One region of the Streptomyces sp. Ag82_O1-12 genome, then DNA from elsewhere that is predicted to be linked to it. Evidence: riboswitches for the same ligand, from Rfam matches in the RefSeq annotation. Region 1 holds a riboswitch; each other region holds the start of a gene.

Region 1 (3,264 bases):
CCGTCGACGTGCCCTCGCCGGCTCTCGACGTCGTCCTCGATGTGCTCGCCGAGGATCTGGAAGCCGCCGCAGATACCGAGGACGGGCCGCCCCTCGGCGGCCCGGCGGGCCAGGGCCTCGGCGAGCCCCCGCTCGCGCAGCCACTCCAGCGCCCGGACCGTCCCGCGGGTGCCGGGCACGATGACGAGGTCGGCGTCGGACAGCTCCTCCGGCCGGTCCACGAACCGCACCACGACGCCCGGTTCGGCGGCCAGCGCGTCCACGTCGGTGAAGTTGGACATGAGCGGCACGGCACAGACCGCGACGCGCAGCACGTCCTCGCCGACCGGCGGGGCGACGACGGACTCCCGGACGGCTCCCCGAAGGGAGACGCGCAGCCCGTCCTCCTCGTCGATCCCGAGCCCGTGCCGGAAGGGCAGCACGCCGTACGTCTTGCGCCCCGTGAGCCCGTACAGCATGTCCAGGCCCGGCTCCAGCAGGGAGACGTCCCCGCGGAACTTGTTGACGAGGAACCCGGCGACACAGGCCTGGTCCTCGGGCGACAGCAGCGCCACCGTCCCGAAGAACGAGGCGAACACACCGCCCCGGTCGATGTCGCCGACGACGAGCACGGGCAGCCCGGCGTTCCGGGCGATCCCCATGTTCACGATGTCCGTCCGCCGCAGATTGATCTCGGCGGGAGAACCGGCCCCCTCACAGATCACCGCGTCATACGTGCCCCGCAACTGCTCCAGGCAGTCCAGCACCGTCCCGAGCAACTGCTGCTGCCGGCCGCCGTGGTAGCCGCGCGCACTCAGCTCCCCGACCGGCTTGCCCAGCAGCACGACCTGACTGCTCTGCTCGCCACCGGGCTTGAGCAGCACCGGATTCATCAGCGCGGTCGGCTCGACGCGGCAGGCCTGCGCCTGCATGGCCTGCGCCCGCCCGATCTCGGCCCCCTCCGTCGTCACGAAGGAGTTCAGGGACATGTTCTGCGCCTTGAAGGGCGCGACCTTGACGCCTTGGCGCACCAGCCACCGGCAGATCCCGGCGGTCACGACGCTCTTGCCGGCGTCGGAGGTGGTTCCGGCGACGAGAAGCCCACCGCTCATGTCATTTCCCCCTCTTCGGCGACCGCGCACTCGCGAGCGACGGCGCACTCTTCAGCAACCGCGCACCGGCGCACACCCCGAGCGCGAGCCAGGTGACGCGCTTCGACAGCCGCACGGCCCGCTCGACGTCGTGCGTGCCGACGGCCCGCCCCTGCGTGTTCAGCACGGGCCGGTGCTCCACCCGCCCGCCGTACGAGAGCGTCCCGCCCAGCCGCACCCCGAGCGCCCCCGCGAACGAGGCCTCCACAGGACCGGCGTTGGGACTCGGATGCCGCGCCGCGTCGGCCCGCCACGCCCGTACGGCCCCCCGCGGATCCGGTCCGGCCAGCACGGCGAGTACGGCGGTCAGCCGCGCTCCCGGCCACCCCGCGAGGTCGTCCAGCCGCGCGGAGGCCCACCCGTACCGGCGGTACCGGGCCGACTTGTGCCCGACCATGGCGTCCAGGGTGTTGACGGCCCGGAACCCCAGCAGCCCCGGCACCCCGCCGACGGCCCCCCACACCAGCGCCCCCACCACGGCGTCGGAGGTGTTCTCGGCGACCGACTCGACCACGGCCCGGGCCATGCCGTCGGCGTCGAGGGCGTGCGGGTCCCGCCCGCACAGATGCGGCAGCCGGGCCCGGGCCGCCTCGACGTCCCCGGCCTCCAGGGCACGCCCGATGGTCCGCGCCTCCCGGGCCAGCGACGTACCCCCGACGACGGCCCAGGTGGCGGCGCCGGTCAGCGCGACGGAGGCGACGGCGGACGGCCGCACGGCACGCGCGGCGACGGACCCGAGGGCGACGGCCCCTCCGGCACACACGGCGGTGTGCAGCGCGCCCCACCCGCGGTGGTCCCGCCACAACACCCGTTCCACGGCACCCGCGGCCCGCCCGAACGCGGCGACCGGATGCCCCCGGCGAGGATCACCGAGCAGCAGGTCACCGATCAGGCCGGCGGCGGCGCCGTACGCGAAGACGCGATCGGCACCCATGGGCTCAGCCGGCCAGGAGGGCGGGCAGGGGTGGGGTGTTGAACCTCGATCGGCAGCCGCGCATGGCGATATGTGTCCTCACTCAGGGTGTCCACGCCCTGGTTCGACGAGACCGGCGGTGAGAGTTCCTGGCTCCCGGGGATTGCTACCCCGGTGACAGTGGCGGGACCGCGCCGGACTTTCACCGGCTTCCTCTCCTGCCGCCGTATTGGCCCCGGCAGTCCACCACGGCCGGGAACCGCCGTCAACTTGCCGTTGACCTGCGAGGGGAGAGTGTGGAGAACCCCACATCGCCCCCTTGTGTACACACGACGACCGGGCGGCACGGAACCGGAGTTCCGTGCCGCCCGGCGGACACGACGTGACGTCAGGCCCTCAGGCCACGATCAGATAGATCCCGTACCCCACGGCCGCCGCACACGCCGCGAAGCACGCGTACGCGCCGGTGACCGCGAGTCCCGCGGTCCCGCCCTGCGCCACCGCACGCTCGCGGCGCGACAGGCCCGTGACGCCGAGGGTGAACAGGCCGACGAGGGCCACGGTGACCACGAGGCTGACACCGAAGACGGAACCGAGGGCCGCCCAGTCGATCTTCATATCGGAGACTCTTCCTTGTAACCGGTGGCGGGGTCAGACCGTGGTGGTCGTGGTCGGCGTGCGCTCGGCGGTGGCCTGCGACGGGAACGCGGGGATCGGGTCCTCCGACGCCGTGGCCGAACCACTCGCGGGGGGCGGCGTCACCGCGGCCATCGCCGTGGTGACCACGCCGGCGGGCTCCGCGTCGTCGGTGTCGTTGACGTTGGTGTGGTCGACCACCTCGCGCCGCGACAACTTCCAGATCGCCGCGCTGGAGGCGATGAGGAAGACCGCCACCACGGCGGTGCCCCAGCTGCCGAAGCCGGTGACGTACTCGGCGAGCGCGCCCACCAGAGCCGCCGCCGGCAGCGTCAGGCCCCACGCGACGAACATCCGCGTCGCGGTGGACCAGCGGACCACGCCGCCCTTGCGGCCGAGCCCGGCGCCCATCACCGAGCCGGACACGGAGTGCGTCGTGGAGAGGGAGAAGCCGAGGTGCGAGGAGGCGAGGATGACCGTGGCCGCGGAGGTCTGGGCGGCGAAGCCCTGCTGCGGCTGGAGGTCGGTCAGGCCCTTGCCCATGGTGCGGATGATGCGCCAGCCCCCCAGGTACGTGCCGAGCGC
Region 2 (3,264 bases), 6.0 Mb from region 1:
CAGCGGCCTTTCCAGGACGAGGGTGAGGACGGCCAGCGCGGCGAGGAGCGCGCAACTGGCAGCCGTGAAGCGGGCGGAGACCCGGGCCTCGGGCACCAGGACGCGCAGGGTGCCGTCGTAGCCGCGCCCGGCGAGTCCCGCCTGGAGCCGGGTCGCCCGGTCGAAGGCGCGGACGAACGCGGTCGCGCCGAGCCCGGCCAGGGAACGCCACTGAGCGCCCCGGCCGGTGTGGCCGAGCCGGGCCGCCTGGGCCTCCCGGATGCGGCGCATGGAGTCCAGCAGCAGGAAGCTCATCCGGTACGTCACGAGTGCGACGTCGACGACCGGCGCGGGGACCCCGGCCCGGACCAGACGGGGCAGCAGGTCGGACATGGGCGTGGTGAAGGCGAACAGCAGCACGCCCAGGGAGGCCGCCGAGGTACGCAGCAGCAACTCCCCGGCCCGCAGCGGCCCGTCGTCCGCGAGGGAGACGAAACCCCCCGGCCCGCCCACCTGGACGAGCAGCGTGACCGCGCCGGTCACGCAGAAGCCCAGCGGCACCCGGTAGGCCCGCCACAGCCGACGGCCGGGCACACCGGCCGGCCCCAGCAGCACCACCAGGGCGGTCAGCAGCACCAGGGCCGCGCCCGGCCAGGGCGGCAGCGAGATCGCGAGCACGGTGAGGCCGAGCCCGAGCACGGCCTTGTCCACGGGATGGCGGCGGCGCCAGCGACTGCTGTGCGCCGCCGCGTCGATCGGCAGCACCCGGGCTCAGTCCTGTTCCGCGGTGGACTTCCCGGCGACGCCGGCGAGCGCGCTGTCGGCCTCCCGCTCCAGCGCCCGCTGCTCGCCCTGCCGACGGCCCCGGCGCAGACCGAAGTAGTAGGCGAGGACACCGGCGCCGAGAGCCGCCTGAAGGGCGAACAGCGCCGACTCGATCTCACCGGACGGCGGTTCGTACAGCGGCGAGAACCACGGCTCGTAGTCCGGCTTCAGCTCGGTGATCGCCGTCTCCGCCTCCGCGTCGGACCCCGTGAACGGCTCCTTCTTGTGGTCGCCGAGACCGAGCGCCAAGGGCAGCACGGCGAGCGCGGCCACGAGGAACAGCAGCACCAGGTTGATCTTCGTGTTCCTCTTCATCGCGCCGCCACCTCGGTCTCGGTCCGGGTCTGCTTCTTGGCGAGGAGCACACCCAGCCGGGTCAGTTCGCCCTTGCTGGACTGCACCAGCAGCCGCATCACGAGCACGGTCAGCAGACCCTCGCTCACCGCGAGCGGGATCTGGGTGACGGCGAAGATGGAACCGAACTTGCCGAGCGCGCCCAGGAATCCGCTGCCCGGGTCCGGGAACGCGAGCGCCAGCTGCACGCTCGTGACGCAGTAGGTGGACAGGTCGGCGACGAACGCGCCGAAGAACACCGCCACCATCAGCGGCGCGTGGGAGCGCCGCAGCAGCTTGTAGACGGCGTATCCGGCCCAGGGGCCGACGATCGCCATGGAGAAGACGTTGGCGCCGAGCGTGGTCAGGCCGCCGTGCGCGAGCAACAGCGCCTGGAACAGCAGGGTGATGGTACCCAGCACCGCCATGATGGGCGGCCGGAACAGGATGGCTCCGAGGCCCGTGCCGGTGGGGTGGGAGCAACTGCCGGTGACGGACGGCAGTTTCAGGGCGGACAGGACGAACGTGAAGGCGCCGGACGCACCGAGGAGCAGGGTGCTCTCGGGGTGCTCGCGCACTTCACGGGTGAGCGACCGGACCCCGTGGACGACGAACGGCGCCGACGCGACGCCCCAGGCGACCGCGTGCGCCGGAGGAAGGAAACCCTCGGCTATGTGCATGGCTCAGCAGACCCTCTCCAGCACCTCGTGGATGGTTGACGCGCCTTGGCCGGTCTCCTGGCTGACGGGTACCACCGCCCGGACTCCGCCTTCCCGGGTCGCAAGGACCCAGTGGCTGCCCGTGAGGGCCGGAGCCGGACTTCCCGATTCACAGTGGCGAGGGCCGCACCGGCATCACACCGGATTTCCCGTTCACCAAGGCCTGGTGACAATAAGGCCGGGGTAAGGGCGATGACAAGCCACCCAAGGGGCGCGCGAGGGGGCGCCTGCTCGCACACCGGCGCATCCCCCGGCTGATCCACGCGCTCCGGTCAGGGGTTCGCCGGGCGACGTCCGGGCCGCGTCAGTCGTCGCCCCCGTCGTCCCCGCCGCCGTCGCCTTCCCTGTCGTCCCCGGCCTGGCCCGGCTTCTCCGGCTGCGGCTGCTCCGGCCCGCCGGGGCCCGCCTCTTGCGTCGGAGTCGCGGTGCCGGGCGCGGGCGCGACAGGCGTCGGTGAAGCGGTCGGCGCGGACGGAGTGACATCGGCCACGGTGCCGGCGGCCGGCGCCTCGGCCGCCCCCGGCCCGGCCGCCGGACCGGCCCCGGGGCCGGCCTCGGAACCGGAGGACGAAGCCGACGTGGAGTCGGTGGACGGCGTGGCGACGGGGCTGCTCGCGGTCGGGGACGCGTCCGGCTCCGTGCCCTCCGCGCTCGTGTCGGGCGAGAACCAGCGCATGCCGATGAGCATCGCGGCGAGGAAGAGCGCCGCGGCGGCGGCCGTAGCGGCCAGTCGCGACCGGTTGCCCGGGCCCCCGCGCCCCCGGGAGCGGCCCGAACGTCCCGCCTGGGCCGCCCGGGCCGCGCTGCGGTGTCCCGGAGTCGCGGGCAGCGCGTACGTGGTCGGGTTGCCGGTCCCGGTCGCCGCGTACGGGCCCGGCCCCGCGGGCATCGCCGCGGACGTGGTCCTGGGCCGCAGCGGCGGCGAGGCCTCCGGCAGCGGCTCGGGCAGGCCCCGCCAGGCGCCCCCGGCGAACCATTCGGCGGTCTGCTGGGCGGTGGGCCGGTCCTCGGGCTGCTTGGCGAGCAGACCGAGGAGGTAGTTCTCGAACGCGGGCGGCAGTCCGGCGACACCGAGCTCGCGGGGCGGCACGGGGGCGGAGTCGAGGTGCTGGTGCAGGAGGGCGACGGCGGTGTCGGCCTGGAACGGCGGGCGCCCGCTGAGGAGCTGGTAGAGCACGCAGCCCAGGGAGTACATGTCGGAGGCGGGTCCCGCCTGCTTGCCCAGGGCACGCTCGGGCGCGAGGTACAGGCCGGTGCCGACGATCTGGCCGGTGGCGGTGAGGGCGGCGCCGGGGTCGTCGAGGAACCGCGCGATGCCGAAGTCCCCGATCTTCAGGGTGCCGTTCGCGTCCAGCAGCAGGTTGGCGGGCTTGACGTCCCGGTGCACGATGCCCTGCCCGTGCGCGGC
Region 3 (3,264 bases), 6.3 Mb from region 1:
CAGCCTCGTCTGGCTGCCGCACGGCAGCGTCCGCAGCGTGCGGGCCGGCGAGAGCGGCCTGTCGTACGTGACGGTTCACCGCCGCCGCCCCGGCATGCGGATCCAGAGCCGGCCCGGCGCGTGACTGAGGTGTCGGGCAGGAGGCGCGCGGTCAGGTGACCAGCCGCGTCGTCCTCATCTCGCCGGCGATGAACCAGTCGCTGCGGCAGGCACGCTTCGACGACGGGGGCACCCTCGACGCGGACGGACGGGCACGTGCCTCGGCGGTGGCCGGGTCGCTGCCCCCGGCCACCCGGATGGTCGTCTCCCCCGGCATGCGCTGCCGGGAGACCGCCGGAGCGCTCGGGCTTGAGGGGACCGAGGCGGCGGAGCTCGCGGGTCTGGAGGTGGGGCGCTGGCGCGGCCGGACCCTCGACGAGGTGGCCGTCGCGGAACCGGAGGCCGTGGGGCGGTGGCTGACCGATCCCTCCTGCGCACCCCACGGCGGGGAGTCGGTGCGGGACGCGTGCGCGCGCGTCGGCCACTGGCTGGACGCCCTGCGCGAGACGGACGGACGCACGCTCGCCGTGGTCGAGCCGGACGTCGTGCGGGCGGCCGTGGTCCATGCGGTGGGCCTGTCGGCGTCGGGTTTCTGGCGGCTGGACGTGGCACCGCTGACCGCGACGGAGCTCAGCGGGCGGGCCGGGCGCTGGAATGTGCGGCTCGGGCGGCCGCTGGACGCGCCGGGAGCCGGCGCCGGGTTGTAGGGCCTGTCGTTTGGATCACCGGGGCGAGGCGGTTCGGGCGGGTCAGTGGGGAGCGGCGACCGGCCGGGCCGTGGCGGCGGCCGTCTCGGGTCCGGGGTTCAGCAGCCGCTCGGCCAACTCGCCGAAGAGCAGGCCGAATCCGGCCCAGAGAGTGGTCTGTACGGCCAGCGCGGAGAGGCGGAACCGCCACAGCACGGCGGCCGGGAAGTCGGCCGGTACCTCGTTGACGGCCGGCAGGAACGCGTAGGCGGTCCCGACCGCGAGGGCGAACGCGGCCAGCGCGACGACCGTGGCCCACCAGGTGCCCAGGCCCGGCGCGAGGCGCCGGCCGAGGACGGTGGCGGCGATCGCCAGGAGGACGCCGAGCAGCATCATGAGGAAGTACAGGGTGGTCCGCTTGCCGATGGTGTCGGGGTTGCCGACGGCCGGGGGGTTGGCGGGGTACTTCAGGAACGGCACGACGTAGACGGCGAGCAGGGCGCTGCCGGACAGCAGCAGCGCGGTGGCCCGGGGGCTGAAGCGGCCCACGCGGCCGAGCGCGAAACAGTAGGCCAGAGCGGCGATGCCGCCGAAGGCGACGCCGTAGACGAGGACGCCGGTGGCCAGGCCGGCGGTGGACTGCAGGCCACGGGAGACGAGTTCGACCTCGTGCCCGTGGGCGGGGGCGTGGGCCTCCTCGAAGCCGATCGCCTTGTCGACATCCGGTTCGCCGAGGAAGTAGGCGGCGGCCAGGGCGAGTACACCGGCGGCGAGACCGGCGAGCATGCCCCGCACGAGCAGGTTTCTCACGGTGGTGGAGTTCATGAGGGTGTGGCTCCCCGGCGTCAGTGGCAGGGGAAGCCGAGCAGGTGGCGGGCGTCGTGCACCCACTCGTGGACGTCCTCGCCGGAGGTGACGGAGGTGGCGCCCTGCTCGGCGCCGACGAAGTAGAGCAGGACCAGCATCAGGATGCCGAAGAAGAACGCCCAGGGAGCGATCGCGCCGATCGGCAGCTTGGCGGGGAGGGCGGGGGTGGAAGCGGACGGCTGGGCGACATGCTGCGCCATGGCAGGTCCTCCTCGGGGAGCTCGCGTCCCCTGTCGGTGGTGCACTGGACGACGGCTACGGGTCTGACTCGCTCCCTCTCGTGTCGAGGGGGCACACAGTGGCGCGACCGTGCCGGATTCCCACCGGCTTCCGTTCTGGCGTCGTCGATTCGCCCTGACGGTACCCGTCGACCCGTACATGGCCAATGCCCGGCGGTGGGGCGGGGCGTGCTCTCACCGAACGCTTACCCGCGCACGAGTATTGACGGTGATGCTGCGCGGCCCCTACGTTCCCATCCGGCACCACGAACGTCGTTCGACATATCGATCGAGTGCGGTGAAGGACAGCTCACTCCCGAAGCCCAGAAGGACGAGCCGCCCATGCCTTTCCTGCCTGCTTCGCCCCGCCCCGCCCCGCGCCTGCCCCGACACCTGGTGATCCCGCTCGCCGTCGCCGCGTCGGCCTGCTCCCTGCTGCCCGCCCGGGCAGTGCCCGCGCCGACCGCCGGACCCCAACTCACGGAAGCCGCCGCCGCGTTGACCGTGTGGGACGCCGACGACGTACGCGGCCACCTCAGTCTGCCCACCACATCCCTGTACGGTGCGAAGGTGCGGTGGGCGTCCGACCGCCCCCGGACCGTCACACCGACCGGCGAGGTCAACCGCCCCGCCCACGGCCGGCCTCCCGCTCACGTCACGCTGACGGCCACGGTCCGGCTCGATCACCAGCAGGTCAAGCGGCGTTTCGACGTCACGGTCCGCGCTCTGCCGGAGCGAAAGCCCCTGGAGGGCTACTTCTTCGCCTACTTCGCGGGCGAGCGCTACTCCGACGGGGAGCAGGTGTACTTCGGCGCCTCCCGCGGCAACGACCCCCTCCACTGGGACGACCTGAACGGCAACAAGCCGGTGCTCACCTCGGACCTCGGCGAGAAGGGCGTGCGCGACCCGTTCATCGTCCGCTCCCCCGAGGGCGACAAGTTTTACCTGATCGCAACCGACCTGAAGATCAACGGCGGCAAGGGCTGGAGCCAGGCGATGCGCTTCGGCAGCAAGTACCTGGAGATCTGGGAGTCCACCGACCTCGTGCACTGGTCCGGACAGCGCCACGTGAAGGTCTCCGGCGACCGCGCCGGCATGACCTGGGCGCCGGAGGCCACCTGGGACCCGAAGCTGGGCGCGTACGTCGTCTACTGGGCGTCCAACCTCTACGCGGCGGACGACACCGAGCACACCGGCAGCACCTACCCGCGCATGATGTACGCCACCACCAGGGACTTCCGCACCTTCAGCGAGCCGAAGGTGTGGAACGACCCGGGCGGCGGCGTCATCGACTCCACCGTGGCCAAGGACGGCGACTGGTACTACCGCATCACCACGGACGACAAGGTCGTCGGATCGTGCTCCCGCGACGTCGTCCTGGAACGCTCCCGCAGTCTGACCGCCGTCGACTCCCCCGGTACGACACCCCGCAGGTGGGAAACGGTCGACGACTG

The links. Region 1 has a riboswitch for cobalamin ahead of QOL88_RS08585 (cobalamin biosynthesis protein). Riboswitches for the same ligand answer to the same signal wherever they lie in the genome.
Region 2: it holds a riboswitch for cobalamin, as region 1 does, so the genes downstream of both, QOL88_RS35800 (energy-coupling factor ABC transporter permease) here and QOL88_RS08585 (cobalamin biosynthesis protein) in region 1, are expected to answer to the same signal.
Region 3: it holds a riboswitch for cobalamin, as region 1 does, so the genes downstream of both, QOL88_RS37095 (CbtB domain-containing protein) here and QOL88_RS08585 (cobalamin biosynthesis protein) in region 1, are expected to answer to the same signal.

Annotation. Positions count from the first base shown of each region.
Region 1 covers NZ_FXUW01000001.1:1,855,784-1,859,047, reverse strand. Annotated here, with positions in the region: gene QOL88_RS08590 (cobyric acid synthase) at 1-1,091, opposite strand, end outside; gene QOL88_RS08585 (cobalamin biosynthesis protein) at 1,093-2,064, opposite strand; cobalamin riboswitch at 2,165-2,322, opposite strand; gene QOL88_RS08580 (hypothetical protein) at 2,440-2,661, opposite strand; gene QOL88_RS08575 (inorganic phosphate transporter) at 2,695-3,264, opposite strand, start outside.
Region 2 covers NZ_FXUW01000001.1:7,862,946-7,866,209, forward strand. Annotated here, with positions in the region: gene cbiQ (cobalt ECF transporter T component CbiQ) at 1-744, opposite strand, end outside; gene QOL88_RS35795 (energy-coupling factor ABC transporter substrate-binding protein) at 751-1,119, opposite strand; gene QOL88_RS35800 (energy-coupling factor ABC transporter permease) at 1,116-1,817, opposite strand; cobalamin riboswitch at 1,848-2,032, opposite strand; gene QOL88_RS35805 (serine/threonine-protein kinase) at 2,161-3,264, opposite strand, start outside.
Region 3 covers NZ_FXUW01000001.1:8,139,822-8,143,085, reverse strand. Annotated here, with positions in the region: gene QOL88_RS37110 (hypothetical protein) at 1-124, shown strand, start outside; gene QOL88_RS37105 (histidine phosphatase family protein) at 156-746, shown strand; gene QOL88_RS37100 (CbtA family protein) at 789-1,550, opposite strand; gene QOL88_RS37095 (CbtB domain-containing protein) at 1,571-1,792, opposite strand; cobalamin riboswitch at 1,830-1,975, opposite strand; gene QOL88_RS37090 (glycoside hydrolase family 43 protein) at 2,153-3,264, shown strand, end outside.